Regions from separate parts of the Peribacillus sp. B65 genome, predicted to be linked through region 2. Evidence: predicted binding sites of a transcription regulator. Region 2 holds the regulator's gene; each other region holds the start of a gene.
The links. The regulator LexA, encoded in region 2, represses DNA repair genes until DNA is damaged. The targets are predictions, from matches to a motif close to CGAACATATGTTCG.
Positions count from the first base shown of each region.

Region 1: the regulator LexA is predicted to act here: its motif matches at 3,026-3,039, upstream of ACSR9O_RS12170 (DNA endonuclease).
Region 3: the regulator LexA is predicted to act here: its motif matches at 2,384-2,397, upstream of addB (helicase-exonuclease AddAB subunit AddB).
Region 4: the regulator LexA is predicted to act here: its motif matches at 3,284-3,297, upstream of recA (recombinase RecA).

Region 1 covers NZ_CP195840.1:2,486,293-2,494,166, reverse strand. The annotation lists gene hpf (ribosome hibernation-promoting factor, HPF/YfiA family) at 1-21, opposite strand, end outside; gene fliT (flagellar protein FliT) at 275-619, opposite strand; gene fliS (flagellar export chaperone FliS) at 619-1,020, opposite strand; gene ACSR9O_RS12180 (flagellar hook-associated protein 2) at 1,045-2,556, opposite strand; gene flaG (flagellar protein FlaG) at 2,571-2,933, opposite strand; gene ACSR9O_RS12170 (DNA endonuclease) at 3,111-3,953, shown strand; gene ACSR9O_RS12165 (flagellin N-terminal helical domain-containing protein) at 4,440-5,669, opposite strand; gene csrA (carbon storage regulator CsrA) at 5,808-6,041, opposite strand; gene fliW (flagellar assembly protein FliW) at 6,041-6,484, opposite strand; gene ACSR9O_RS12150 (DUF6470 family protein) at 6,496-7,071, opposite strand; gene flgL (flagellar hook-associated protein FlgL) at 7,116-7,874, opposite strand, start outside.
Region 2 covers NZ_CP195840.1:1,027,788-1,035,661, forward strand. The annotation lists gene ACSR9O_RS05085 (esterase/lipase family protein) at 1-1,257, shown strand, start outside; gene ACSR9O_RS05090 (hypothetical protein) at 1,640-1,927, opposite strand; gene ACSR9O_RS05095 (glucosaminidase domain-containing protein) at 2,369-2,884, shown strand; gene lexA (transcriptional repressor LexA) at 3,090-3,713, opposite strand; gene yneA (cell division suppressor protein YneA) at 3,869-4,180, shown strand; gene ACSR9O_RS05110 (YneB family resolvase-like protein) at 4,200-4,856, shown strand; gene ACSR9O_RS05115 (DUF896 domain-containing protein) at 4,922-5,155, shown strand; gene tkt (transketolase) at 5,387-7,390, shown strand; gene sirA (sporulation inhibitor of replication protein SirA) at 7,687-7,874, shown strand, end outside.
Region 3 covers NZ_CP195840.1:547,567-555,440, reverse strand. The annotation lists gene ACSR9O_RS02760 (YhjD family protein) at 463-834, opposite strand; gene ACSR9O_RS02755 (TVP38/TMEM64 family protein) at 1,124-1,738, shown strand; gene lepB (signal peptidase I) at 1,772-2,335, shown strand; gene addB (helicase-exonuclease AddAB subunit AddB) at 2,526-6,023, shown strand; gene addA (helicase-exonuclease AddAB subunit AddA) at 6,016-7,874, shown strand, end outside.
Region 4 covers NZ_CP195840.1:32,375-40,248, reverse strand. The annotation lists gene ACSR9O_RS00180 (DUF3388 domain-containing protein) at 1-175, shown strand, start outside; gene ACSR9O_RS00175 (helix-turn-helix domain-containing protein) at 184-1,089, shown strand; gene pgsA (CDP-diacylglycerol--glycerol-3-phosphate 3-phosphatidyltransferase) at 1,254-1,838, shown strand; gene ACSR9O_RS00165 (competence/damage-inducible protein A) at 1,862-3,094, shown strand; gene recA (recombinase RecA) at 3,443-4,489, shown strand; gene rny (ribonuclease Y) at 4,832-6,391, shown strand; gene ACSR9O_RS00150 (TIGR00282 family metallophosphoesterase) at 6,543-7,340, shown strand; gene spoVS (stage V sporulation protein SpoVS) at 7,515-7,775, shown strand.

The sequences.
Region 1 (7,874 bases), 1.5 Mb from region 2:
ACCGCGTACGTTGTAATTCATAAAGTGAGTCCTCCTTAAATTAAGACTATACAGTTAGATTCTACAATACCCCTCCGGTTCCTTTTAGAAACACATCATGAAATATGTCGAAATAATGAAACAATTGTCGGAAGGTTTGGAAAGGGGTTGATGTCTGCCCTAGCTTCATTATATCAAATGCTATGCTATAAAGAAAAAATTAAGCCTATTTTATTTACAGAAAATTTAAAAATAATTAACATGAAAACCTTTTGGAATCCAAACGGTCGTGTAATCAATTTCTTTTATCATAGAACACACCATCCACTGATAGACTTTCATACGGGTTCGTGTATTTATTGGATGATCGTTTCTTCTTGTTTATTTCCTGGATATCCCGCTTTATCTCCTGCTTTTGGAGCTTCAGCAAGTGATCGACCTTTTGGTTGAGCAACAGTGCTGCACGTCCCAGCTGCTGCTCTTCTGCAGTAAAAGGCGGTTTGATTCGAGAAAGAAGTCCATCTCGCTGATCGATCAGCTTTGTGATCCTTTCTATTTTATCATCACGCTCTGTAATCGTGTGATTTTCCAGAACGGCAAGTAATTCAACAGTCAAATCATGAAAGGTCCTAATCACCATTACACTTGACCGCTTTGGGTAAATTGTTTTTTCCGATTGATTTGAATTACTTCCTTCCAAGTATTCCGGAACTCAGTAACAAGGCCCTCCACTTCTTCCAAGGCAGAAACATCATTTTTCATATTCGCTTCTATCAGACGCCGGTTCATGAAATCATATAGACTCATCATATCTTTGGATACATCCGCATCCATATTCAGCGTCACCATCAATTCGCGGATGATATTTTGCGCCTTGATGATGTTCGTATTCTTCGCTTCGATATTTCCTGCTTCAATGGCCTTCTTCCCAAGCATGATGAACTTCAAACAGCCATTATAAAGCAGTAATGTAAGCTCTCCCGGGGATGCTGTGTTGACTGAATTTTGCTGATACGATTGATAAGGATTATTTATTGCCATATTTAACTTCCTTTCCGACTTACCTTAACTAAAATAAGAAGCTAACGATGCACTTTGGCTGTTTGCCTTTTGAATCGCTTTTTCCATCGCCGTGAACTGGTTGTAATAGCGCGATTCCAATTTCGTTAGCTTTGCCTCAAATGTTGAAATCTTCTTATCCAGCCCATCAACCAATTTTCCGATTGTAAAATTGTTATTAACAAATCCGGCCTTTCCGGCCTTTTCAGTAATCGCCTTCATTGATGATTCTATATCATCCCTTAACCGGCGCGCGAGACCTTTGTCGCTCTTTTCTGGCCCATTGGCCATGAACATATCATAAATCGCATTCGGATCCTCACTAATGGCTGCCCGGAGCTTGTCCTCATCAATCGTTAATTTACCGCCCTCCAAATAATTTTTGGTGGTGGTGATCCCCAAACTGCTGAGATTGTTTTTTCCTGTGATCCCATCCACCGAGGTGTATAGGGATGACCTCATTGTGATCAGGAGGCTTTTTAACGTCGAATCGCTTTTTAACGTTCCGCTCTTCGCTTTTTCTTCCCACAGCTTCACTTCATCCTCGGTCATTGCCTTCTTTTGCTCAGAGGTAAGCGGGGTAAAGGAGCGATATTTAGCTTCACCCGTTTTATCTTGAACCTTTTTAATGACATCATTGTATGTATTCACAAACTGAGTGATCGTGTCCAGGATGGCATCCACATCAGCTGTTGATGAGAATGTGACTGTATCCGTCGTTTTTTGCTTTACCGTTATTTCCGCTCCATTAATCTGAAACGTATTCGAAGGCCGGGAAATGTCCAGGCCATTATAAGTAATCGATGCATTTTCCCCTATTGTGCCGCCAGTTCCTTCATTGTTACTGCTCATTTTTAGCACATTGAAGAAATCTCCGGTACTCCCTAACTCAATTTCAGGCCGATCTTTTATATCACCTGTATTTTTAGCAGTGATGGAAAACTTCTGGGACGTTTCATCGAAAAATAGAGTCACTCCCGAGTTTGCATTAATTTTATTTATGACACTTTCTAACGTATCGTCCGCATCAAGGGTAAGAGTATACGGTTTTTCCACTGTTGCGCCATCTTTTACTTCCGTATCAAAACCGCCATCCTTATTGATGGACAGTATCGTAATATCTTGAGGAGTCGTGATTCCCAATTCCGATAGTTTCTTTTTGGGGTCGGTAACAGCTGATTTTTCTGTACTTGTCATGGTTGCTGCCTTGGCAAGTCCATTCACTTTTATATTCCCGGAAAAATCACTGGTCGAATTCACATTTCTCACTGATACAGCATCTGGATTCGATAACGTCACCTTCTTTTTAATGAAGGAAGACTGCTTCCCAATTCCATCACGAATGAGCGTATCCAATTCTGATAAAGCTGTATTTATCGAACGGTAATCATCCCGCTGCCACTCGGAATACTGCTTTTTCTGTGTCAGTTTATCCAATGGCACCCGTTCTGCCTGCATCATGCTCTTAACTAATTCATCAATGTCCATCCCGCTTGCTAAACCACTGATTCGTACCAAAATTGATCACCCGCTTATATTTTTTCATCCACCATTATGCCGACAAACTCCGTCATTGCCGCATAGAAGTCCAATAACTTCTTCGGGGGAATTTCCCTGATCGTCTCATCCGTTACATCATCCACTACCTTGACATAGTACTCATTCAGCTTCTCATGATATTCAAAACGAACCGCCGTATGTGTTGGATTAAGGAAGGTGTTTAAACTATCCACCACTTCCTGCATCTTTTCTTTTGAAGGCACATAAGTAGATTCCCCACTTTGCTCCGAATAGGCTAGCGTATTCATTTCCCGCTGATAAAATGAACTGATTCCTTCCGAGATTGCTGTTCTAAGTTGTGAGGAAAGGATATTTGTGGACAAACTCTCCAGCATCTAAATAGCCCCCAATATGATATCTTTACTTTTTATATCGGTTCCGAAATGGAACTTTACAGTGTACATACAAAGGATTTATTATTAAATAGAGAACAAACATTCGCTATCGGAGGGGATAACATTATAAAATGGGATTAAGAAGATGAGCTTACACTCTTATATAAGGAGGTTTTCATAATTAATCTTACTGAAATCCAGAAAAATATATTATATGCCAGCATTATAAGTGACGGTGAAATCACGAAAATTTATAAAAATAGCAGGAGAAAGAACAACAGCTACCGGGAGCACTACGGCACATCTCAGGGAGATTATCGAAAATGGAAAATTTCCTTTTTTGATGGATTATTATATATCACTCCGGCAAGCCAATGTGTCCGTTCCGCTTCTTTAGAATTATTCACCAATTTATTCCTACACTTTTACAGTGATGATGGAACTAAACATCTCCCCTTCACATTATTGAAACATTGCATTTTACCACATTTCCTAACTATTCTATACATGGATGATGGCTCTTTAAGCATCTCATACAGGGTAAATCATAATAAAAAAATTATTTACCTCACACCGCATATTTACCTTTACCTTCAATGTTATCCTAAAGACGAATTAGAGAAACTAAAGGAACATATATTTACCACATATCATTTATCCTTAAAGCTGAGCTCTCGTAAAGATGGATATGGATATATTCTAAAAACTACTTCTGTTAAAGAAACTTTTCGTTTCCTCGAACTAATCGAACCTGTAGCAAAAACTTGTTCTTCCATGTTATATAAAACCTCTTGGGAATTCCGAAATCAAAAAGAAATACTCAGGTGGAAATCTAAGTATCCTGATTACACGATTCTTACCAGCAGTTCAGATCGCTCTAAACCCTATTCTCCAGATGAAATTAAATTACTAAGACAACTTAAAGAAAATGGTTATACAACAAATGAAATTGCAAAGATGCTAAAAAGAAGTTATTGGTCCGTTACTTATAAATGGCAAGAAATAAAAAAACTAAACTAACGCCAAAACGTGATAGTATTTTGGAGCTAAATAATGTTAATCTAACCGATCCTTTATATTTTTCGATAAAAAAAGAGACTCTAGTAAAACTAGAGTCTCTTTCAGGTAATCTAAAATTAACGAAGAAGTTGTAAAACTCCTTGTGGTTGTTGGTTCGCTTGCTTTGCGACTATGTCTTTCGATCATAGAACAGACTATATCTTCACCCTTATCTTATAAGGGGCTGGGCACTTCGAATGGCTTTTGCCACCCTACGGATTTCATTGCCATAGCTTTCACCTTAGACTGTATATCCTAGTCGTTGAACCTTCTCCAGAGTTTCCTCAAAGGAGCTTGGCTGCTGATTATCCATTATGTCATCTCCATCATTTTCAGACCATCACGCTTACCGTTTCCAGTTACGTTGTGGTTGATGCAGCTTTAGGAAGTTCCAGCAATTCACCCAGTCATAATTTTATCCATTACTGGATAAAACGCCCTTCAAATTTACCTCAGAAGTTGTAAAACTCCTTGAGGTGCGGAATTTGCTTGAGCTAGCATTGCTTGAGATGCTTGCGCCAAGATAGAGTTTTTAGTTTGCTCCATCATAGTCTTAGCCATATCTGTATCACGAACACGTGATTCAGCAGCAGTCAGGTTTTCAGAAGAAGTTCCTAAGTTGTTGATCGTATGCTCTAATCGGTTTTGGTTAGCACCTAGTTTAGAACGTTCAGCTGATACAGTGTCAATTGCAGATTGAATAACTGTGATTGCTGCAGATGCATTTTTAGCATTAGAAACATCCAGACCGGATTCAACGCCTTTAGAATCTGTACCATTGCTTACATTTGTAGTTGCAGTGAATCCATCACCAATACCAGTTAATCCTAGATTACTAGCACGCATGTCACCGATTTCAAGTGTCAGACTTTGGTTTTCATTTGCACCGATTTGGAATTGAAGACCTGCGCCAGCATCAGTACCCGTAGAAGAAGAACTACTTATTTTTAAATCAGCTAAAGCAGTACCAGCAGATGCACCAACTATTTCAACGGAACCTTTAGCGCCAGCAGTTAAGGTATCAAGCTTTAAAGCACCATCACCATCAAGGGACGCATACTCTTCACCAGTTGTTCCAAGTGCAGTATTTGCTGCAGTATTAATAGCAGTCACTATATCAGCAGCTGCATCACCATCTCCGATTGTAACATCCACATCTTTCCCATCGATTTTAAGACTTAATGTACCGCCAGTTGTAACAGCACCTGCCGCCCCTGAACCAGTCAAGCTAGCAGTAGAAAGTTTTGTATCAGAATCCTTAGAACCATTCAATAGTTTCTGAGTATTGAATTCAGTAGTATTACCGATACGGTTGATTTCAGATGTTAATGAATCCATTTCCTTTTGTATTTCTCCACGGTCACTAGTTGTATTAGTATCCGTTGATGCTTGTGTAGCAAGTTCACGCATACGTTGAAGAATGTCAGTCGTTTCGTTTAATGCACCTTCAGCAGTTTGGATCAATGAGATGGCATCCTGTGAGTTACGGGAAGCTTGGTCCAATCCGCGGATTTGTCCACGCATTTTTTCAGAGATTGCTAGACCGGCTGCGTCATCGCCTGCACGGTTGATGCGCATGCCCGATGCTAGTTTCTCCATTGATTTTGATTGTGCATTCGTTGCACTTGATAATTGACGGTGCGTGTTTAGAGCTGAGATATTGTGATTGATAATCATTTTTGTTTCCTCCTTGAGTCTTAAGTCCCCACGTCCATGTGGTTGTTTACGATGGGCAGTGACTAAGTCGGCCGCCTATTTCACTGCCCATCGTTGTATACTTAATATCGACCTGCATGGAAACATATTTAGCGGATTTTACGATTTTTTCTTGAAATACTCATTTATACCTTCCAGAAAAATAGTTTCTGTTTTAGAGGCTTTTCTATTTTCCTGCTGAATGGACAGGTAGATTTCCTTCCTATGGATATCGACGTTTTTAGGGGCATTGATCCCCAGTTTGATCTGTTCCCCCTCGACGGACAGGATCGTAATTTCGATATCATCGCCAATCATGATTGCTTCATTTGGTTTTCTGGTCAAAACGAGCATCATTTCCCCCCCTGTTCCGCTGGAGGTTCAAACAGTTTGTGCTTTGTACGGTATTCACTAGCGTTCATGATGAATTGCTTTCCGACTTTTTTAGGGCCGTTTATGATGATGGGTGCCTGGAGATTCGCCGTCGTTTCATTGAAAGGGTCTTGGATCGTTAAGATGACGAAAGTAATGACTTCCAGTTCCGTTTCTATTTGTAAAGAAGATAATACTTCATCCGTAAGCTTCACTTCGTAATCAGGAAACACCTCAAATGGATTCGTCACAATGAAAGCAAGCTCTTTTGTTTCTGTCGATTGCAGGACGAAAAATGGCGTGTCATCCAAAGCTAGCAGGCAAAACTGTTTTTCTTCTAAAAATCCTGGTATCCCGCTTTCAAATACATAAATCTCTTTCTCAGCCAATTCGAGTTCGCCATGAAATTTTGTTTGTAGAATCATCTATGTTTTCACTACCTTATCTCATCCGGATTTAAATTGATGAAATCTATATCCAGCGCATTTTTTTGTATAATTTCGACATTTACACTACCTGGTGTGTATGTATGGTTAACCCTATTGATTTGAGCATCAATGATCGGTTTTTGTGCGGTTGCTTCAATCTTCACTTCCGCTGGCTGGTAGTCAAGCTTCACGCTGAATGGAGAGGGAATCCAGCCGAGATTGAATCTCTTCTCAGGTCCTTTGCTGTTTTGCCTGGCCTGTTCAGCGAGTGGATTACCGCCTTTTTCAATATGCCTCAGCTCAGTTCCCTGCTGGGCACGTATTGCCATACCCGCCAGCCAATCCTGATATCCCTGCTCCGCAAATTCATCGACTCTTACTGAGAGGCTTTTCAAATCCATGTCTTCCCTTGCTTGTGACTGATCGATCGTCAGCTTACCCGTGGTCGTTTGAATCTCGAGGATCGCTTGCGGCTGTTTGATCGATTGGACCGCAGCCTTCTGTTCGATCTGCTGTACAGGCTGTTCTATATTCACTCCAATCTTCATTGGGGTGGTTTGCAATCTAATTTGCGGAATCTGCATCATCAACACTCCTTATAGAAAAAAGCTATCCATTTAAGAATAGCTTAGCGAAGAAAATCCAATAAACTCGGCTGCATGATCTTTGCTCCGATGCTTAAAGCAGCACTATGGACACTTTCCTGGGTCGTCAAATCCATGATCGCCTTTTCGATATCGACATCCTCATTTTTCGAAAGGATTTCAGTGGCAAAAACCTCCTGCTGCTTGAGACGGTCCGTCATCAGCTCAATCCGATTCTGCCTTGCGCCAACCTGTGCCTGCATGCCTAAGAAAGTATTTATCGTTGCGTCAAGTCCTTCCAGTGTGCCGCTCACGTCCCCGCCGTTTTCGAGTGCCTCAATTGTCTGGTCGATGCTTCCGCCGGCAGCTAGTGCATCACCAAAAATCTTGGAACCGTCCGTATTGATTTTAAGGGAAATCCCCGAAAAAACTTCAAGGTTTATGTCCCCTGTGCCATACACGGTATTTCCATTCCCATCTTTAACGGACGACGGTCTCACATTCGTATCCTGGCCGTTAAAGATATACTTCCCGCCAATCTGTGTGTCGCCAAGAGTTATGAGATGTTCTTTTAATTGTTTAATTTCTTCAGTAATTGTTTTAAGTTGCTCCCCTTCATACGTGCCATTGCTGCCTTGAACGGTTAATTCACGAATCCGCTGCAGGGCGGAAACACTTTCAGTAATGGCATCATCCGTGCTGTCGATCCAATTGGTCGCCTCGGCAATGTTACTTTGATACTGCCCTATTTGATTGAGGTTTGTCCTGTACCCCATTCCCATCATGGCCGCAACAGGGTTATC
Region 2 (7,874 bases):
TATGCTAATGGAAGGCTTTTAGCTCAAATGCTTGCAGAAATCAGTAACCATTTCGGGGGTGAAAAAGTAAATATTATAGCTCACAGCAAAGGGGGCCCAGATACCCAAGCGGCTCTAGTGCACTATGGAGCACACCAGTATGTTGGAAGGGTAATCACTTTAGCTTCCCCCCATCATGGTTCTCACCTAGCTGATTTGGCTTATAGCTGGTATGCGGGCTGGCTTGGTTCCCTATTAGGTCAAAAAGATGAGGGAACTTATTCTTTACAAGTTGGTAAAATGGCTGAATTTCGTTCGGTCACGGATAACCATGTTAATTCTCGTAAAAACATGTATTTCACTGTGGCAGGCATGAACAGAGGCCCGGTTCTATCAGCCTTATCAATGGGTGGACAATATTTATCTTCATATGGGGAAAATGATGGTCTAGTGAATGTATGGAGTACAAAAATACCCTATGCAACACATTTATTTTCAGATTCCAACTTTGATCACGACAATATACGAGTCGGCTCAGCTGTATTTTCAAGAATTGAACCATATTTAAGAAGCACCTCCACCGCTGGGATCCCTGAATATAATGTCAATTATAAAGAACGGGTTGAAGATGATGTCATTACCACCGCACTCGCTCAAACCGTTCTGGGTGATGTCCTGAAACAAAATGTCTGGATCGAACTAAGCTTCCATGTAAATGAATCAGCCCCAGGCAATATAAACATATATACAGCATCAAATGATGTCGAGGTTGAAATGATTTCTCCATCCAATAAAAAGTATTCACCTTCCTTAATGGTTCATTCAGCCAAAAACGAAACTTCCTTTTTTAATGGTGCAACCGTCCAATCATTCAATAGAAACAACCTTGAAATTGGTGATTGGAAAGTGCGTATGAAGACTAAATCGCCAAAAGACGCCTACCTGTTCACAGCACAATTTAACGAAAAGAATCCCATTACATTAAGTATGGCCGGTAAAGTTAAGCAAAAAGATGCGAAATTTTTAATAGAGAACCCAATGAATGATAAAAAAAGGCCAATCAGCACAACATTTTTGGTTCATCTAATAGATGAAACAGGTAATGAAATTAGTGAAAAAAGCTCAATTAAGGCAATGGATACAGAAAATTTTACTGGCACCCTTCCGGAAGTACCTAAGTCAGGTGTTTATAATGTAACAATAGATGTCAAGGAAAAAAATGTGGATGGTACTGAAAGAACCCGGACAATGATTCGTTCGGTCTATATTGAGAAATAGTGAAATGCATTCTCTTCTTTGAGATGGTATCAGACTGTAGACAAATTCGAAGTTTGCCTTCAGTCTTTTCTTGAATAATAGATCCAGTTGAATACAGAAGTCCGCTCCCTTTCCGCCGATCCTACCAAGCCGCCTCGGCAGGAGTGTAAAAAACATAATAACCCACTTTTCCCGACAAAAAAATCCCTTCTCATAATTGAAAAGGTTTTTTTTGGATGTAATGTGGTGTTAACATGGGTGGTTTGTTTTAGCCAAAGGATTCAGCCAGTTTGTAATTACTAATACAGCGATTAAATTAATGGTGTTCGATGGGAAATAAAGCTAGTAAGGTCATCTAGCAATAAAAAGATTGATGAATTTCAGCTAGACAACAAGAATAGATTTAATCCGTCTTTTTGTAGGATTCTCTATAAGACAAAATACCAGTTTTGAGTGCAGCATAATTGCCTATGCTTGCATAGCCATAAAACCAGCCCATGAAAATTCCTGAAACCAAGTGATGACGATGACTGATGAAAATGGAAATGAACAAGCCAAGACCCAAAGCGATGGTAGGTACGAATTTTGGATGAATATGAAACATGACCTTAATAAGTTGAGTAAGAATCATGATGGTAGGAATGGCTATCACTGCATCCCAGAAGTTTGTATGGACGGTTGGGTAGTCCATGATTTCACCACCTTGAAATGAAGTTTTTAAAAATAGTTTTTGTTTTTCATCAAGGTTTTATACAAAAATAAATAATTACAAATTTAAAATTAACGAACAAGTTTTGAAGATTTTCAGTGTTCAACAGAAAAAGCCGTCAATCCATTTAATTAAATGGATTGACGGCTTTTCCTGTTTGGTAGGGAAATGGATAAATAATACTCGAAGCAAGCCACTCTAGGTAAGAAATCTATAATAAAAACAATTAGCCAAACATCAGAACCTGTTGTATGGGACTTGCTGTAACCTTTTTCATAGATGAGAATACGATAAGAATGAAGATGAACAGTGAAAAATAAAGTAAAACCATTGATGGGAGGTTCTAATGAGCAAGGAAACATTTATTAAGGAAATTGCTCCCTATGCAAAATATTACCTTCTGTTGTCATTGCACAAGCTTGTTTGGAGAGTGGGTATGGGACAAGTTTATTAGCAAGCAAAGGAAAAAATATATTCGGTACAAAAGGTGACTTCAAGGGTGAGTCTGTCATCATTCAGACAATGGAATATGTCATTGGCGTACCCGTTCAAGTATGGAACAAATTCAGAAAATACCCATCTTGGGAAGAAAGTCTTAGAGATCTTGCCAATTTATATGTAAAGGGGACTTCATGGAATAGAAGTCTTTATACGGCTGTCATTGGAGAAAAAGATTACAGAAAAGCACTCAAAGCAATTTTCGATGCTGGGTACGCCTCGGATCCCAACTATATTGAAAAACTGGTGAACCTTATCGAAACAAGCGATTTAACAAAATATGATGCAAGTATAGAAGAGGTTTATCATATTGTCCAAAAAGGGGATACCGTCTCTGCGCTTGCAAAAGCATACGGTTCTACACAAGTGCAGATTCAACAGTGGAACGGCTTGGTAGATCTTAACCTAATTAAAGTGAACCAAAGATTACGAGTGAAGTGAATTTTAACTGGGAGCGGTAGTTAAAGCTCTCTTTTTCATTGTAATCAGATTGTTACCAAAGTACATATTAGGCGATCGTATACTTCCGTTCGTAATTAAGGACGTTTAAATTCCCATGAAAACTTGATTCTATTAAAATTCCTTATGCATATTGAGAGAATTCGGGACATAGATTAAACAAACAAAAAAAGCGCGGTTAGCGCTTTTAGTGTATTTGTCTATATAAGCCTATTACTTTTCCAAGTATCGAAACATCTCGTAAAATAATTGGTTCCATATTCGAGTTCTCAGGCTGAAGCCTTATGTAATCCGGTTCCTTAAAGAATCGTTTTACAGTGGCTTCATCATCTTCCGTCATGGCCACGACGATATCTCCATTATTGGCATTGCTTTGTTGTTTCACGATGACATAATCCCCATCATGAATTCCTGCTTCGATCATACTTTCACCCATGATTTCCAGCATGAATACATGGTCATCATGTGGAACCATGCTTTCGGGAAGCGGAAAGTATTCTTCTATGTTCTCAATGGCCGTTATCGGCATTCCCGCTGTTACTTTTCCAAGTAACGGCACGTTCACGACATTGACTTTGGGAATATTGTTCGCTTCCTCCAAATTCATTATTTCAATGGCCCTTGGCTTGGTTGGGTCACGTCTAATCAGGCCTTTGCTTTCCAGGCGTGATAAATGCCCGTGTACTGTTGAACTTGAAGCAAGTCCCACTGCTTCACCAATCTCCCGTACGGAAGGTGGATACCCTTTTTGGCGGACCTCTTCTTTAATGAAATCAAGAATATCTTGCTGCCTTTTTGATAGTTTAGTCATATGTGCACCTCTTCCCCAATGTTCTTTGCTACATTATAGCATGGCCCCCAATTCTATACAAACATAAGTTCGAATTTTGTTGTTGACTGAAACAAACGTTCGTATTATAATTTGACCATAACATACGAACGAACATTCGCTTTGGAGGGATATTTATGAAAAATTTATACAAAAATTATATTTATACGATTCTATTAGCGGGATCAGTATTCATCTTTTCAATTTTATTCTCTTGTACATTGAACAATGATCCAAAAAAGGATTTCCTTTCTATAGAAGTAAGTGAAGGTGACACCCTATGGGGAATCGCTGAAGAATATGAAGAAGCAAATTTGACAAAAAAAGAATTCATTGGTTGGATAGAAGAGCATAATGGAGTCAGGGCGGATACAATTAAACCTGGTCAAGTCATCGTCATACCGGTTAAAGGGGAAGAACTTGTCCAGAATTTGGCCAGTGAGCAGTAAGCAGTGAAGGTAGGGTATTATGAAGGCGGTAATCTATTGTAGGGTCAGCACAGAAAAAGAGTCACAGGAAACATCATTGGCAAGGCAGGAAGATGAGTTAGTCAAATTGGCAGAAAAGATGGATGTTGAAGTTATATCCATAATAAAAGAGCAGGCAAGTGGTTATGAGTTGAATCGGGATGGCATTTTTGACATGCTCGAACTATTTAAAACTAAAGAAGCTGAAGTACTATTAATCCAGGATGAAACAAGGCTGGGAAGAGGGAATGCCAAAATAGCCCTTTTCCATGTCATCCTTAAAGAAGATGTTAAAATTTATACACTCTCACATGACGGGGAGCTTGAGTTATCGGATTCGGATGCCATGGTCATCCAGATAGTCGGTATTGTAGAAGAATACCAAAGGAAACTACATAATCTTAAAATAAAGCGCGGGATGATAAGAGCCGTTGAAAAAGGATACCGTCCTCAAAAAAACCTTCAGAATCAAAGGAATTCCACTGGAAGGGACCGTATGGAAATCCCTATTGAAGAAATTATTAAACTTCGGGCCAATGGATTGACATTCGCAGAAATCGCAGCCACTTTAAGGGGCTTTGGATACAATGTTTCAAAGGCTACTGTGAACAGGCGTTTTCTCGAACATCAACTGAATACAAATGAAAGTAAATCTTAGAACTTGTAATTTCGCTTTTTTTTTAATACCATGACAATATCCGGAGATTATGAAGGAGCGAAATTATGTTATCAAAAGAAAAAATAGCCCGTATTAATGAACTTTCTAAAAAGGCAAAGGCTGAAGGTTTGACGGAAGTTGAGGCGAAAGAGCAAACCCAATTGAGAAGTGAGTATTTGGAAACATTCAGAAAGTCCATGACCGATACGTTGGAGCATGTGAAGGTCGTTGATCCAGAAGGTAATGACGTCACTCCTCAAAAGATAAAAAATATAAAAGAAAAAAGAAACTTACATTAATGCTTGGATCCTTCTGATAAAACATTCCGCTTGAGTACCCTGTTAGCATTTAGGAGTAAAAAGGGAGTGCATGCATGTATGTATTCTCCTATTTAGTTTAATCTAAATAGGGGACTTCTGTTATTATAGAAAATTGTAATATTGAGGCAGTAAATAGTGATTTTAGTTGTGATATTATGCTTGTCACTATAATATAAAGAGGTACATTACAGGAAGGGATGTTTTTACAATATGTTAGATAAATTAGATGCACTTTCTATCAATACGATTCGTACATTATCAATTGATGCAATTGAAAAGGCTAATTCCGGCCATCCAGGTATGCCAATGGGTGCTGCGCCGATGGCGTATAAACTATGGACCGAATATATGAACCATAACCCGAAAAATCCCGATTGGTTTAATAGAGATCGCTTTGTTCTTTCAGCTGGACATGGTTCTATGCTGTTATACAGCCTTCTTCATTTATCGGGCTATGGTTTATCTATCGATGATTTGAAAAGCTTCCGTCAATGGGGCAGTAAAACTCCAGGACATCCTGAATACGGTCATACGGCTGGTGTTGATGCAACTACCGGGCCGCTTGGACAAGGTATCGCAATGGCAGTAGGAATGGCAATGGCTGAACGTCACTTGGCAGAAAGCTATAACCGCGATTCTTATAATGTGGTCGATCATTATACATATGGCATTTGTGGAGATGGAGATTTAATGGAAGGTGTTTCTGCAGAAGCCGCTTCATTAGCTGGACATCTACAACTCGGAAGACTCGTTGTTTTATATGATTCTAATGATATTTCTCTTGACGGCGACTTAAGCCAATCATTTAGTGAAAGCGTAGCAGACCGGTTCAAATCTTATGGATGGCAATATATCCGCGTTGAGGATGGGAATGATCTTCAGGAAATTGCTAAAGCGATTGAAGAAGCGAAAACCGACGATGCACGCCCAACATTAATCGAAGTGAAAACGGTTATTGGTTACGGTTCACCAAACCGTTCAGGTAAATCTGCTGTTCACGGTGCTCCGCTTGGTGCAGATGAGCTGAAATTGACAAAAGAAGCATATAAATGGACATTTGAAGAGGACTTCCATGTTCCGGAAGAAGTGTATTCACACTTTAATGAATCTGTTGTTAATGCAGGCGCTCAAAAAGAAGAAGCTTGGAATGAATTGTTCAAAAATTACAAAGAAGCACATCCTGAGTTAGCACAGCAATTGGAGTTGGCCATCAACGGTGAACTGCCTGCTGATTGGGATCAGGAAATTCCGGTCTATGAAGAAGGTAAAACATTAGCTTCCCGTGCTTCAAGTGGGGAAGTGCTAAATGCTATTGCCAAAAGGGTCCCTAGCTTCATTGGGGGTTCTGCGGATTTAGCCGGATCTAATAATACTGCCATCAAAGGTGAGACTGATCTATTACCTGGTAATTACAGTGGCCGTAATATATGGTTCGGTGTACGTGAATTCGCTATGGGTGCGGCTTTAAATGGAATGGCACTTCATGGTGGATTAAAAGTATACGGAGGAACATTCTTCGTATTCTCTGATTATCTACGTCCTGCCATAAGAATGGCAGCACTAATGGGACTGCCTGTAAACTATGTATTCACTCATGACAGCATTGCTGTAGGAGAAGACGGACCGACTCATGAGCCAATCGAACAATTGGCATCATTGCGTGCAATGCCTAACCTAGGGGTAATCCGTCCAGCTGATGGCAATGAAACGGCAGCAGCCTGGAAAGTGGCTATGGAGTCTACAAATAAACCAACTGCCCTTGTACTGACTCGTCAAGGATTGCCAACAATTAAAGATACTTCCGAAACTGCGTATGAAGGTGTTTCAAAAGGAGCTTACATCATCTCTGCTTCTAAGAAAGAAGTAGCCGATGCATTACTTCTTGCGACTGGTTCCGAAGTGAACTTGGCTGTGGAAGCACAGAAAGCTTTGGCGAACGAAGGAATTGATGTTTCTGTTATCAGCATGCCATCATGGGATCGATTTGAAACTCAATCTAAAGAATATAAACAAAGCGTAATCAATCCGGCAGTGAAAAAACGTCTAGCTATCGAAGTGGCTTCACCGTTTGGTTGGGATCGTTATGCAGGTGATGAGGGTGAAATATTGGCCATCAATCATTTTGGAGCTTCTGCACCAGGCGGTAAGATCATGGAGGAATTCGGTTTTACTGTAGAAAATGTAGTTGCTCGTGTTAAGGAAATGCTTAACTAATAGTAATGGAGAACTGACACCAACTAGTTTGGTGTCAGTTTTTTTATCAAAAACAATCCTGATTTATATTGTGTGCTTTTATTCTAAGGGAAATCTTCCATTCGACAAAAAAAGAAGAAAATTTCTCCAGCAAACAACATATCTTTTTAGTTTGTCAATATATAATGAGAATAAATAAATTTCGTTTAAATGTGTCAGTTAAAGGGGAAAGTTATTAATAGTGGAAAATAGTGGAGAATGTCCTGGTGGTTAGTTATTTTCGTGACCAAAATAGGAAAGCTAGGAGGCATTGGCTGATGAGAACCTATCAAATTTATTTAATCGAAGATGAATTTGCCCATCATTATTATGGAAGAGAAAGGCTATTTTTCAATTTGTTTTTGGAGTATATTCAAGCAAAGGGCAGACTGAAGAGTATTTTGCAAAAACAAATCGAATATGTCACCAAAACAGTCCCGATTATCCAGTTGCAGTTAGCCATTGA
Region 3 (7,874 bases), 480 kb from region 2:
TATGTAACCCTTATTATCTTTCCGCTAACTATTCGGGAGGTCTGTACTTTCCGTCTTCTTTGTTATGTGTTTCTTCTGGATAAATCTCTTTAACAAAAGTTTTCAAAATGAAAATTGGTGCAATATACTGTGTTTAGACAAAATACTTTCTGCTATTCCAATTAGATCTAATAGATTGTTCACCATATATTAGTAAAATGTTGCTATGATTGGATATAATTAAATACGTTAGCAATTAATCAAGAAGCATTTACAGAGTGTAGTTAAAATCAGAAAATCAAATTTACTCGATGGAATATCATTTGCTGATAAAGTTCCAAATAAAAAACATTATAGCTTATTCTTAACCGAAACATTCCGTTACGTTAATTCATATATTGACTGATTAAGCTTAACCTTCTCATATAAGATACTGGATGATCTAAGGCTCCAAACATCCACATACATGGATGCCTGCACCCGCTAATTCCTTGAACGGTGGTTTTTTTCGAAAAAGTAATAACATAACAAGTCTTCAGTTTTGTTGCGAAGGCGGGGATTGAAATAATTATGATGTTCCTCGTATCCTTTATATAAAAAACAATACATCGTGAAGGATTCATCGCGTTTGATTTCACTAACCTTAATATTCTCCTTGCGCAAATAGCGCCGCACCTCGGCAAGTTCGTCTTGAACCACTTTTAAAATATGTTCGACTAGCTCCGAATAGGGCCTTTTTAATTTAAACGGACTAATTTCGATGACCTTGAGATCCCGGTTTAAGACTGTAATAACCATAGGGAGGTAGATGGCTTTTTCAATCATATTTCGGTCATCTTCTGGAATGCGGGTCATCATGACCGCCCCTTTCTAAAATAGCGCGTTTTTAATAATAGTATGTAAATTCTGCAAAATAAGAACATCTGTTCTGTTTTTTATCCTAATGTATTTTCAGTGTATATGCAAGCAGTTTTGATAAATCAAGAAATATTCGTTAACAAGATTATGTTTTCCGGAGATAGGGAAAGTATGAAGATATATGGATAATAATTCTTGCAATTTCAGGGGAAAGTGATATATCTAAAATAAACAGTTTTTAATAAGTTTATGCTGCAATGATGGCAGCATGTCGAGGGAGATAATTATGGATTTGGATACTATACGTGAGTGGTTTACACTTGATCATATATCGGCACTTATTCAGCAATATCGCTCATTCGGTCCAATTCCTGGGATCTTGCTGCCGATGCTGGAAGCATTTTTGCCTTTTTTGCCCTTAGTGGTGTTCGTGCTTGCTAATGCAACGGCTTTTGGTCTCTGGTGGGGATTTTTATTTTCTTGGATTGGTGCGGTAGCGGGGTCTTTTTTGATCTTTTGGATTATTAGAAGATATGGTCAAATGAGGTTTTTCCGATTTTTGCAAAAGCATAAACAGGTGCAGAGGTTGATGGTTTGGGTTGAGAGCCATGGATTCGGTCCTTTGTTCATATTACTCTGCTTCCCTTTTACACCCTCGGCTATCGTTAATATCGTGGCAGGACTTTCAAAAGTCAGTACCCTGCAATATGGACTTGCAGTAGTGGGTGGGAAAGCGGTGATGATTTTTACGATCAGCTTCGTAGGTTACGATTTAGTATCATTAATTCATAAGCCTGTGCGAACGATCATTATCGGAATCGTCATCTTTATCCTATGGTATGTGGGAAAAAGACTGGAAGTTAGGCTAAATAAAAGCATGAAGAGAGAAGAAGGACAATAAATTAATATATAAATGCAGTAGGGGTTGAACTAGATGGAAAAAACAAACAAGAATTCTTTATCCGATTGGATAAAACCAGCGATGATAGCTTTTGTTATTTACATCTTAATCCGTACATTTCTCTTTTCAAGCTATGATGTTGAAGGGAAGTCGATGCAGCCGACCCTTGAAGATGGAAATAAACTTGTCGTGAATAAAATCAATTACCGGATTCATGATATCAACCGTTTTGACATTATTGTTTTTCATGCTAATTCACAAGAAGATTATGTTAAGCGAGTCATAGGGATTGCAGGTGACCGAATTCGTTATAAAGATGATTGGCTTTACGTAAATGGTGAAAAAGTGGATGAGCCTTATCTTGAGAAATTCAAGGAAGGTTTCCCGGAACAGGATTTTACAGGTGATTTTACATTAAAAGAATTGACGGACATGACCAAAGTTCCGGAGGGTAAGCTTTTTGTCATGGGTGATAACCGTCTTGAAAGTGCTGACAGCCGTCATTTTGGTTATATACCGGTTGAAAATGTTGTCGGTAAAGTGGATGTTCGATATTGGCCGGTCAATGATTTCAATTTTAAATTTACAGGTGAATGATTGTGGAAGCCCCAAAATTATGTGGGCTTTTTCTTTTGGGGGAAAACGCGAACGTACGATTGGTGTTTTTTAAAGGGAAACGGTAAAATAATAGAAAGTAAATCTAATTGGAAACAGAAACCTAGTCATAAAGACGAAAGTATTTCTGGTATGATGGGTCTAGATATTATGTTGTAAGGGGGAAAAAGAGATGTCACTCCGTTTTTTACTGGGAAGATCGGGTGCAGGGAAAACTTCGAATATATTGGACGAAATCCGCTCCAAATTGGCAGAAGATCCCGAAGGAAATCCAATTATCTACCTCGTTCCTGATCAGATGACGTTTCTATCTGAATATAAATTAATTAAAACACCAGGCCTTGCCGGAATGATCCGGACACAGGTTTTCAGTTTTAGCAGGCTTGCATGGCGCGTCCTTCAGGAAACCGGGGGGATGAGCCGGCTGCATTTGGACAGTGTCGGCGTCAATATGTTGATACGGAAGATCATGGAAGATAAAAAGGAAGAGTTAAAGATGTTTCGTCGATCTGCTGATAAGCAGGGGTTCATTGCACAGATGGAGCTAATGCTGGCCGAGTTCAAGCAGTATTGCATCCAACCTGATGACATTCAAAACTATTTGCAAGAAACCTCACAGGCCGGCAGCGGCATTCAGGATAAACTGCATGATCTTGAATTGGTCTATCAGGCTTTTGAGGATGAAATGGTCAACAAATATTTAGATTCCGAAGACTATTTCACTTTGCTGATCGAGAAAATGCCAGAGTCTTCATATATAAGGAATGCGGATATATACATCGATGGTTTTTATAGCTTGACTCCACAGGAATTATTGATTGTGGAAGAAATGATGAAGCTGTGCAGGAGTGTAACGATCTCACTGACGTTAGATCAGCCCTACAGGCAATATGCCCCGGATGATTTGCAGCTGTTCAGGCAAACGGGTAATCTTTATCATCACCTTTATCAGGCTGGATTGAGGAATGGCATACCGATTTCAGAAGATCGAATCTTAAAAGGGACGGAAAGGTTTGGAAAGAGTCCAGGGCTGAATCACCTGGAAACTCATTTTGCCATTCGTCCTGCACAAACGTTTGAGCAGTCACCTGATGTAACGATCGCCCAGGCAGTTAACCGCAGAGCTGAGATTGAAGGAGTTGCCCGGGACATCTTGTCGCTGGTCAGACAGAAACAGCACCGTTTCCGTGATATTGCGATTTTAGTCCGTAATGGGGAAGCATACGCAGATATTTTACAAACCGTTTTTCGGGATTATCAAATACCCTTGTTCGTCGATTCCAAACGGACGATGCTGAATCATCCTCTGATTGAACTGATTCGTTCCACTTTGGAGATCATCAATGGCTATTGGCGTTATGAGCCGGTATTTCGTGCAATCAAGACGGAGCTTCTATTTCCGCTGCAAAAAAATCATGATAGGATGCGCGAACAGGTAGATAAGCTGGAGAACTATGTGCTGGCCCGCGGCATTAAAGGAAGCAGGTGGACGTCCAAAGAACGTTGGACCTACAGGCGCTTCCGCGGCCTGGAACTCGAGGACCGGAACCAAACGGATAAGGAAATGAAGCTTGAGCAAGAGTTGAATGAGATGAAGCAATTATTTACCGAGCCCATCTTGAAGCTCTCAAAACGTGTTAAAAAGGCTGCTAATGGCAGGGAATTGTGTGAAGCCCTTTATCTATATCTTGAAGAATTGCATGTGCCGGAAAAATTGGAAAAGCTAAAACTAGAGGCAGAAGAAGCAGGTGATTTGGTATCGGCAAGAGAGCATGAGCAAACTTGGAATGCGGTTGTCGACCTATTGGACCAATTCGTTGAACTGCTGAGCGGGGAAGAGCTCTCCATGAAACAGTTTGCAGTAATTATTGAAGCTGGTCTGGAATCTCTTGAATTTTCTTTGGTACCGCCGGCAATTGACCAAGTATTGGTCGCTAATCTAGATTTATCCCGCCTGGATGATGTGAAGACAGCTTTTGTTATCGGCCTGAACGAAGGGGTTTTGCCAGGAAAAGCTGTATCTGACGGAATTTTTTCAGATAGTGATCGTGATGTGCTGCTGGCTGGCGGACTTGATGTTGCCCCAAGTTCAAAAGTGCGCCTGCTGGATGAGGAGTTCACAGCGTACAAAGCATTCACTACGCCTGCTGAGGCACTTTATTTATCATATCCGCTTGCCGATGAGGAAGGAAAGGCACTTTTACCCTCATCCTATTTAAAACGGGTAAGGGACGTATTGCCTAACGTTTCCGAAGTGTATTATATGAACGATCCATCCGATCTGCCTGCTGAGGAACAGGTGAAATATGCTGCGAATCATGATGTGGCACTATCGTACCTGGCTGCCCAATTGCAGCTGAAAAAAAGAAACTATCCAATCCATTCACTATGGTGGGATGTGTATAATGCCATTATTGATGATGAAAGGGCCGGTCCTTCAGCAACTAAGGTTTTATCGAGCCTTTTTTATCAAAATAGGACAAAGAAATTATCTGAGGAAACAAGTAAGCAATTATACGGTGAGAGCATTCTTACGAGTGTATCCAGGATGGAAATGTTCAATAGCTGCCCGTTTTCCCATTATGCCGCTCATGGCTTGAAATTGAGGGAACGGCAGATTTTCCGTTTGGATGCACCGGATATAGGAGAGATGTTCCATGGAGCGTTGAAAATGATTTCCGATTACTTGAAGGAACATGATATACCTTGGTCTACATTGACTTCGGAACAATGCTTGGAGCTGGCCAGAATTGCCGTGGAGAGACTTGCTCCTAAACTTCAAAATCAAATCTTGTTAAGTACGAACCGCCATCACTATTTACGTAGGAAACTGGAACACGTGATTGGACGGGCCTCGATCGTATTAAGTGAACATGCAAAGGTGAGCGGTTTTGCTCCAATCGGATTAGAACTCGGATTCGGAAAAAATGGCGAGCTGCCACCACTATCTTTCACATTGAAAAACGGTACGAAGATGGAATTGGTCGGGCGAATCGACCGCGTGGATAAAGCGGAAGAAGATGAGGGTGTCTATTTGCGTGTGCTCGATTATAAGTCGAGTGAAAAGGAACTGAACATGAGTGAAGTATATTATGGACTCGCGCTGCAGATGTTGACATACCTTGATATCGTCGTCACCCATTCCAAGTCGCTTATTGGAAAAGAAGCGATCCCTGCCGGGGTTTTATATTTTCATGTGCATAATCCCGTTGTCAAATCAAAGGGAATGCTCAGCTTGGATAAAATTGAAGAAGAAATCTATAAAAGTTTTAAAATGAATGGACTTGTACTGGATCATTCAAATGTCATTCAAATGATGGATACTTCACTTGATATTGAAAATCCTGGTAAGTCGGATATCATTCCAGCTGGATTTAAAAAGGACGGATCGCTCCTTGCGGCTTCCAAAGTTGCCAGCAGGGAAGAGTTTTCGCTCCTGAATCATCATGTGCGCCGTATTTATCAGGAGGCTGGTGATCGAATTGTCGATGGTGATGTGGATATAACACCATACAAATTAAAGGAAAAAACGCCGTGTACCTTCTGTTCCTTTAAATCTGTATGCCAATTCGACCAGTCACTGGAGGAGAACCAATTCAGGAATTTGACACAGAAAAAACAAAATGACGTTCTTGAGCTATTAAGGGGGGAGGGGGAGAGCGATGAGTAAAACGAAAATTCCTGCTCTGCCAGGAGACGTGACTTGGACGGAAGATCAATGGAAGGCGATATGGGCTAAAGATCAGGACATTCTGGTAGCGGCCGCAGCAGGCTCAGGGAAAACAGCGGTGCTGGTCAACCGGATCATTCAAAAAGTCATTTCAGAAGAAGAACCAATCGATGTTGATGAACTGCTCGTCGTTACATTCACAAATGCCTCGGCTGCCGAAATGCGTCATCGGATAAGTGAGGCATTAGAAAAAGCGATCAATGATAATCCGCATTCACAGCATTTGCGTAAGCAGTTGAGCTTGATTAATCGTGCTTCGATTTCCACACTTCATTCTTTTTGTTTAGAGGTGATCAGGAAGTATTATTATCTGACGGATATCGACCCGGGCTTCCGGATTGCAGATTCTACGGAGATCCAGCTGCTTCGTGATGAAGTGATGGAAGAGCTTTTCGAGGAGCAGTATGGGCAAAGTGATAATGAAGAGTTCTTTAATTTGGTTGATGCTTTCACTAGCGATCGAAACGATGATGCACTTCAGAATATCGTTCGATCGCTGCATGATTTTTCGCAATCGAATCCAGACCCGGACCGCTGGCTTGATGGTGCCGCCAGTATGTATGAGCTGGCAGATGATGATGGGATTGATGATCTTTCGTTTATCGATTCATTGAAGTTCGATATTGGTTTACAATTGGACACCTCCAGAGATTTATTGGAACGCTCGCTTGCGTTGACAAAAATCCCTGGGGGACCGGCACCAAGGGCTGAAAACTATTTAGCCGATCTTGCCGTGGTTGCTAAACTTTCGGAAGTGAAGGACCAATCCTGGAATGCACTTTATGAGGAAATCCAAAACGTGAAATTCGGGACGGCAAAACGCCTTACCGGTGCAGATTTTATCAAGGAAGTTGCTGATGAGGCTACCAAGTACCGGGATAAGGCCAAGAAGATCATCAAATCGTTACAGGAAGAGTTATTTTCCCGGAAACCGGAAAGCTACCTACGGGATATAAGGGAGCTCAAGGGTTATGTCGATACACTTGTAATGCTTGTTAAACGGTTTGATGAAAGGTTCTTTGCTGCAAAAGCAGAAAAGAACTTGGTGGATTTCGCCGATTTGGAACATTATTGTCTACAAATTTTGACAGGGGAAACGGTGGAGGGTGAACGAAAGCCCTCAGCGGCAGCCATTGAATACAGGAACCAGTTCAAAGAGGTACTAGTGGATGAATATCAGGATACTAACCTGGTTCAGGAATCCATTTTAAAACTTGTGACGGCCGACGGCGAATATGATGGGAATCTTTTCATGGTAGGCGATGTCAAGCAGTCCATTTACCGGTTCAGGCTTGCGGAACCGAATCTCTTCCTTGGAAAATACACACGTTTTACCCATGATGGTGTTGATTCCGGACTGAAAATTGATTTAAACCGCAATTTCCGGAGCCGAAAGGAAGTTCTCGATGGGACCAATTTCTTGTTTCAACAGTTGATGGGCATTACTGTCGGTGAGATTGATTATGATGAAGATGCCCAATTGAAAAAAGGCGCCCCATATCCCGAAGACGATCCAAACCCGATCGAACTCCATTTAATTGACGGAACAGCCGACCCGGAAGCTCATTCTGAAATGGAAGGATCGGAAGGCGGGTTTGAGGCCGAGGAGCTTGAAAAAGCGCAGCTCGAAGCAAGGCAAATGGCAAAGCTCATTAAAAAGGCTATAAGCGAAAAGCATCGGATATATGATACGAAAACCAAAAAGTACCGATCTGCCACTTATCGGGACATGGTCATTCTTCTTCGTTCGATGCCATGGGCACCGCAAATCATGGAGGAATTAAAAAAACA
Region 4 (7,874 bases), 1.0 Mb from region 2:
TGCTGTCAAAGTAATCGAACATCCAGATGTTTTTGTCCAAAATACAGAGTATACCCTCGAAGACTTTGATTATATTATTGAATTGCGAAACAATCCTGAAGAAGAAATAACATATGAAGTTGTCGACCAAAAAGACCAGTTTTCAGGGTCCGATTTTGGTTCCTTTGACTTTTAAAATGGCAGGTGTTTTATTTGACTGAGTTAGGTAATCGATTAAAGGAAGCTAGGGAAGCCAAAGGCCTTAGCTTAGAAGATTTGCAGGAATTAACGAAGATCCAAAAGCGTTACCTTATAGGCATTGAAGAGGGAAATTACAGTATGATGCCTGGAAAGTTCTATGTACGGGCATTCATAAAGCAATATTGTGAAGCGGTCGGACTGGATTCAGAAGAGATTTTCGAACAATATAAAAGTGAAGTGCCATCAGTCTATAGCGAGGAATTGCCAGAACAGCTTTCAAGGGTCCAATCCCGGAAAACTATACCGGCGGGAGATTCAAAGGTTGTTGAAATGTTACCGAAGATCCTGGCTGTCGTTTTAGTAATTGGTGCGGCCGTTTTGATATGGGTACTGGTATCGAATTATATGAGTAACCCTGATAATGATGATAAAAAGAACGCTAAAGAGAATGAAGCTGTGGGCTACAATAAAAGTGATGGGTTTAACGAAGAAAAAGAGAATGCAGACAAAAAACAGGAAGAAAAATCTGAGTCATCTGATGAGAAGAATGAAGATGATGCAGTTGTCAAAGATGAAAAGAAAGAGCAAAAACTTGCCGTCACAAGTTCCAGCGGTAAAAATAGTACGTATGAATTAAAAAATACCGATACCTTTAAATTAAAGGTGACCTCAAAAGGCTCGCCATGGGTCGGCATAAAAAATGGTGAAGGTAAATTACTATTCCAGGGCACTATCGACAAGGACAAAAGCCAGGAAATTGATTTCACCAATGAAAAAGAAGCTGTCATCAATATAGGCAGAGCATATGAAACTGAGATTTATGTGAATGATGAGAAGCTGGAGTATTCCATTTCACCGACTGAAGTGAATACGCAATTGGTTACGATACAATTTACGAAAGCCGAATAGTCATCTTATAGATGACTATTTTTGCTCTATTTAATGGTAAGGCGACGGGGAAATGGATTACCCGGCATATAAGATTGGATTTTGAGTTAAATTATACATAAAAGCGTATTTTAGATCTAAGACGCAGGCCCGAATGGCAGGCGTAAATTTTGGAGGTAAAAGTTTTGAATCTGCCTAATAAGATTACAGTAGCAAGAATCTGTTTAATACCAGTATTTTTAATCATCATGCTCGTTCCTTTTTCATGGGGGACGCTGACGTGGGGAGAATACAGTTTGCCAGTGGCGCACTTAGCTGGAGCCATCCTCTTTATTATTGCTTCCACTACGGATTGGATCGATGGCCATTTTGCCAGAAAATATAATATGATTACTGATTTAGGGAAATTTTTAGATCCACTGGCTGATAAGCTTCTGGTTTCGGCTGCCTTAATCGTTTTGGTTGATCTAGATTTAATGTACGGTCAATCATGGATTGCCATCGTGATCATAAGTCGCGAGTTTGCAGTCACCGGATTGCGTTTGGTGCTAGCGGGTACAGGGGAAGTGGTTGCAGCGAACCAGCTTGGTAAAATAAAAACATGGGCACAAATTGTTTCTATTTCGGCTTTATTGCTGCATAACCTCCCATTTGCCCTAATTTCACTTCCATTTGCCAATATCGCATTGTGGATTGCATTAATCTTTACAATCTGGTCAGGCTTGGATTATTTTATAAAAAACAAAGAAGTATTTGTTAATTCAAAGTAAAAACGAATGGTGGTTTTGAAAAGATGGATGCAGAAATCATTGCAGTGGGCTCAGAGCTTCTTTTAGGACAAATCAATAACACTAATGGAAGGTTCTTATCGCAGCAGTTTGCGGAAATGGGGATCAACGTTTTTTACCATACTGTGGTCGGGGATAACGATCGCCGTTTACAACAAGCTATAGAAATCGCTGAATCTAGGGCGAACTTGATTGTCTTTACCGGTGGACTCGGTCCTACCAAAGATGATTTAACGAAAGAAACGATTGCTCGCCATATAGGGAAAAAGCTCGTTTTTAATGATGAAGCTTTGCATTCCATTGAAGCTTACTTCCAAAAACGGGAACGGCCGATGACGGAAAACAACAAAAAACAGGCCCTTGTCTTAGAAGGCAGTGAAGTGTTGGCAAACGATCATGGCATGGCACCGGGAATGGTCTTGTCCAAATCTGGGATTACATATATGCTTCTCCCTGGTCCGCCAAGTGAGATGGAGCCGATGTTTTTAAGTTATGGTTATGAAAAGATCATGAATAAACTGGAAAAGCATGAACGGATCGATTCCAAGGTTCTTCGGTTCTACGGTATAGGTGAAGCCGAACTGGAAACGGTGATTGAAGATCTTCTTGTCAATCAAACGAATCCGACAATTGCTCCGCTGGCAGCCGAAGGGGAAGTGACGTTAAGGATCACCGCTAAAGACTCTTCTAAAGAAAAATGCGAAGAGCTTATTTTAGAAGCGGAAAAAGAAATTCTTAGCAGGGTCGGTAAGTTCCACTATGGAAGTGATAATACTTCACTAATAAAGGAACTTGTAAAAGAATTAACGGTCCGCAAGCTTTCAATTGCGGCAGCTGAAAGCTTGACCGGTGGGATGTTCCAAGAACAGCTGACAACCATACCTGGCGCCGGTAAAGTCTTCAAAGGCGGAATTGTCTGCTATACGAATGATGCGAAGTCGAACGTCCTTGGCGTCAGCGATGATACCATATCTGAGCATGGGGTGGTCAGCGGTGAGTGTGCAATGGAAATGGCCTCTAATGTCCGGAGCAAGCTCGATGCGGATGTAGGCATAAGCTTTACGGGTGTTGCAGGTCCGGATGAACAAGAAGGCAAGCCTGTAGGGACAGTATTCATTGGCATTTCCTATCGGGATGGAAACACTCATTTCAAGGAGTTGAATCTTTCCGGAAGCAGGGCGCAAAACCGGATTCGGAGTGTGAAGTACGGCTGTCATTACCTATTAAGGGATTTATAAGCGCTAAAAGCAGAGCTATTTACAGCTCTGCTTTTTATTTGGTTTTAGAAGTTTGTTTCTTGAAAAATAGGGAAAAAAAGAAAAAAGTTAATTCAATGAAAATGGTTTTTTTACGGAGAAAGTGAAAGGAAATGGAGATTTCCTTAAGATAAAACGCTTTTTTACAGAGAATACCCCGAAAGAAAAAAACGAATGAATGTTCGACTTTTTGCTTGGCAAAATTGTAAAAAGAGTATATAGTAAAGATAGGTTTTGAGACAGGATGCAAACCTTGATCTCGAATAATTGCTAACGTAAGTACACCTTTAATCGGACAGCCGATTATTTGAATATAGAGGAGGAAATTGAGTGAGTGATCGTCAAGCGGCTTTAGATATGGCATTAAAACAAATTGAAAAACAATTTGGTAAAGGTTCTATTATGAAACTTGGGGAACAGTCTGATCGTAGGATTTCAACGATTTCAAGCGGTTCTTTAGCATTGGACGTAGCATTGGGAGTGGGCGGATATCCAAGAGGCCGGGTCATTGAGATATATGGACCTGAAAGCTCCGGTAAAACGACTGTTGCATTACATGCTATTGCAGAAGTACAAAAGACTGGCGGCACGGCTGCATTCATTGATGCAGAGCATGCTTTAGATCCAGCATATTCAGAAAAACTTGGTGTGAATATAGATGATTTACTGCTTTCACAGCCTGATACGGGTGAACAGGCCTTGGAGATCGCTGAAGCATTAGTTCGAAGTGGAGCTGTAGATATCATTGTCATTGATTCGGTGGCAGCACTTGTTCCTAAAGCTGAAATCGAAGGCGAAATGGGAGATTCCCATATGGGTCTTCAAGCGCGGATGATGTCCCAGGCGCTTAGAAAACTGTCTGGTGCCATTAATAAATCAAATACCATTGCCATTTTCATTAACCAAGTCCGTGAAAAAATCGGTGTTATGTTTGGGAATCCAGAAACGACTCCAGGAGGCCGGGCATTGAAGTTCTATTCAACTGTTCGTCTGGAAGTGCGCCGTGCGGAACAATTAAAACAGGGTAATGAAATCGTCGGTAATAAAACGAAAATCAAAGTTGTAAAAAACAAGGTTGCTCCACCATTCCGTCAAGCGGAAGTTGACATCATGTATGGTCAAGGGATTTCCCAGGAAGGTGAAATCATCGATATGGGTGCAGATCTTGATATCGTCCTTAAAAGCGGCTCGTGGTATTCATACAATGAAGAGCGTGTCGGACAAGGCCGCGAAAATGCGAAGCTGTTCTTGAAAGAAAATCAGGATATCGCTCAGGAAATTTCTCGGAAAATCAGAGATCACTATAATCTCGATGGAGAGCATGAATTACCGCCAGAAGAAAATGAACCAGAAGAGCATTTTGAATTGCTTGATTAATGGTATTTGGAAAAGGCCTAAGCTTGTTCGCTTAGGCCTTTTCTATATATTTTGAGAAAAGTGTGAAATTTTCAGCGAAATAAATGGCATTGAAATAACTTTTCCATAAAGAATGCTGTACATTATGATGGTTGATATTGAGAAAACTTGAATAATCATTGATACATAAGGGACAAACGCTTGACAATAAAAATTCTCAACTATACAATTAATATGTATATTTTACAATTTTTCAAACTAAAATTTTGAAAATTAAGTGCTGTATATTGAATTTATGTGCAATGTACTTGCCGACAGTTCAACATTTTATGTAAAAAGTTCATAGCAAGGGGAGGTGAAACGATGGAACCCATGACAATCATCTTCACTTTGCTTGGCCTAATCGTCGGTGCAGTTGTTGGTTATTTTATTCACAAATCAAAATTTGAGAGTAAAATAGCAGGGGCAAAGGGCTCTGCTGAACACATCCTTGAGGATGCAAAACGTGAAGCGGAAGCACTTAAGAAAGAAGCCTTGTTGGAAGCAAAAGATGAAATTCATAAAGTTCGTGCCGATTCGGATCGGGAAGCCCGTGAAAGAAGGAACGAATTACAAAAACAAGAAAATCGGTTATTGCAAAGAGAAGAGAATCTGGACCGCAAGGATGAAACGTTAGACAAACGTGAAAGCCTTTTGGAGAAAAAAGAAGATTCTCTAAACCAAAGACAACAGCATATTGAAGAGATGGAAAGCAAAGTGGACGAGACGGTTCGTAAGCAGCAAACAGAGCTTGAACGTGTTTCCGGTTTAACTCGTGAAGAAGCTAAAGCAATCATTATAGACCGAATGGAAAACGAGCTTGCTCACGATGTAGCGCTTATGATTAAAGAAAGTGATACCCGTGCCAAAGAAGAAGCTGATAAAAAAGCAAAAGAAGTTCTTTCTCTTGCCATTCAGCGTTGTGCGGCTGATCATGTTGCAGAAACCACCGTTTCTGTAGTAAATCTTCCAAACGATGAAATGAAAGGACGGATAATCGGACGTGAAGGACGAAATATCCGGACGTTAGAAACGCTAACAGGTATTGACCTTATTATCGATGATACTCCTGAAGCTGTCATTTTATCTGGATTCGATCCAATTAGACGGGAAACGGCACGCTTGGCTCTTGAGAAACTTGTTCAGGACGGAAGGATCCATCCGGCCCGCATTGAAGAAATGGTTGACAAAGCAAGACGTGAGGTAGATGAACATATTCGTGAAATTGGTGAACAAACGACTTTTGAAGTTGGAGTTCACGGTCTCCATCCAGATCTCATCAAAATTCTAGGTCGTTTGAAGTTCCGTACTAGTTATGGGCAAAACGTACTTAAACATTCAATTGAAGTGGCCCAGCTTTCAGGTTTACTGGCCGCTGAGCTTGGAGAGGATGAAGTTCTTGCCCGCCGTGCAGGTTTACTGCATGATATTGGGAAAGCGATTGATCATGAAGTGGAAGGCAGTCACGTTGAAATTGGCGTTGAATTAGCAACCAAATATAAAGAGCATCCAACTGTCATTAACAGCATCGCTTCACATCATGGCGATACTGAACCAACTTCCATCATTTCAGTGCTTGTGGCTGCCGCTGATGCATTATCAGCTGCAAGACCGGGAGCTAGAAGTGAAACGCTTGAAAATTACATTAGAAGACTTGAAAAACTTGAGGAAATTTCCGAATCCTATGATGGAGTGGAAAAATCATTTGCGATTCAAGCCGGACGAGAAGTGCGGATTCTAGTGAAACCAGAACAAATTGATGATCTTTCGGCCCATCGACTCGCACGTGATATCCGGAAAAGGATTGAAGAAGAGCTCGATTACCCTGGTCATATAAAAGTCACGGTCATCCGTGAAACAAGAGCAGTCGAATACGCTAAATAATCGTTAATGAAAAACGAAGTGGTGCAAACCACTTCGTTTTTTCTTTTCGGATTTTAATCGTTAAGCGTAATTCCTATAATTACCCCAAATTATGTTACAATACATACTTGAATAATTCATATAATTAGGTGAATCTAGAAAGGGTTTTACAATGAAATTGCTATTTATTGGAGATGTGGTGGGGTCTCCTGGTCGTGACATGATCCAAGAATACCTTCCTAAGTTAAAAGAAAAGTATCGTCCGCACATCACGGTCATCAATGGCGAGAATGCAGCAAGTGGCCGGGGGATTACAGAAAAGATTTACCGCAGTTTTTTAGAGTGGGGAGCACAGGCGGTGACCATGGGAAACCATACATGGGATAATCGTGATATCTTCAATTTTATTGATGAAGCGAAATATCTCGTCCGTCCAGCGAACTTTCCAGACGGGGCACCTGGAGAAGGAATGAAATTTTTAAAATTGAACCAGTATGAAATAGCGGTCATCAATTTGCAAGCGAGAACATTCATGCCGGATTTGGATTGTCCGTTCAAAAAAGCTGAAGAACTCGTGGCGGAGGCTCAAAAAAAGACACCAATCATCTTTGTCGATTTTCATGGAGAAGCTACAAGTGAGAAGCAGGCTATGGGGTGGTTCCTGGATGGGAAGGTTACAGCCGTTGTCGGTACACACACACACGTCCAGACAGCAGATAACCGTATATTGCCTGGAGGCACCGCTTACATATCAGATGTAGGCATGACAGGACCATATGATGGCATCCTTGGTATGGGAAGAGATGCAGTCATTCATCGGTTCCTAACTAGCCTTCCTGCTCGTTTTGAAGTGCCAAAAGAGGGGCGGACCCTATTAAGTGGGATACTCCTTGAAATTGATGATAAAACTGGCAAGGCTAAAAAAATAGAAAGGATACTGATTAACGAAGATCACCCCTTTTATCATTGATTGGAACGGATGGACAGTCAAACTGGCCATCCTTTTTTCCATTCATTAATAAATGGTGGACAATCCCGGTTTTCTTTGTCATACAAGTTTTACTTGATGAATATAGTAGCAGTGGAAAGTGTTATAACTATTGAGCCAAGTTAGAATCGGCAGGGAAAACAAGGAGGACTAGGAATGGAAATATTAAAAGTTTCAGCAAAATCTAATCCTAATTCTGTAGCAGGCGCACTAGCGGGAGTGCTCAGGGAAAGAGGAGCAGCCGAAATTCAAGCAATCGGTGCAGGTGCGTTAAATCAAGCCGTCAAGGCAGTAGCAATCGCAAGAGGGTTTGTCGCACCTAGTGGAGTTGACTTGATTTGTATTCCTGCCTTTACAGATATACTTATTGATGGCGAAGAACGAACGGCAATAAAACTAATCATTGAACCAAGATAACTCCATGTTTGGATGCCCTGTTTGTCGGAAGGCGAGCAGGCTCTTTTTTGTCGTGAAATCCAACTGACGAAAAATCCATATCCCTTTATAATGGAATAT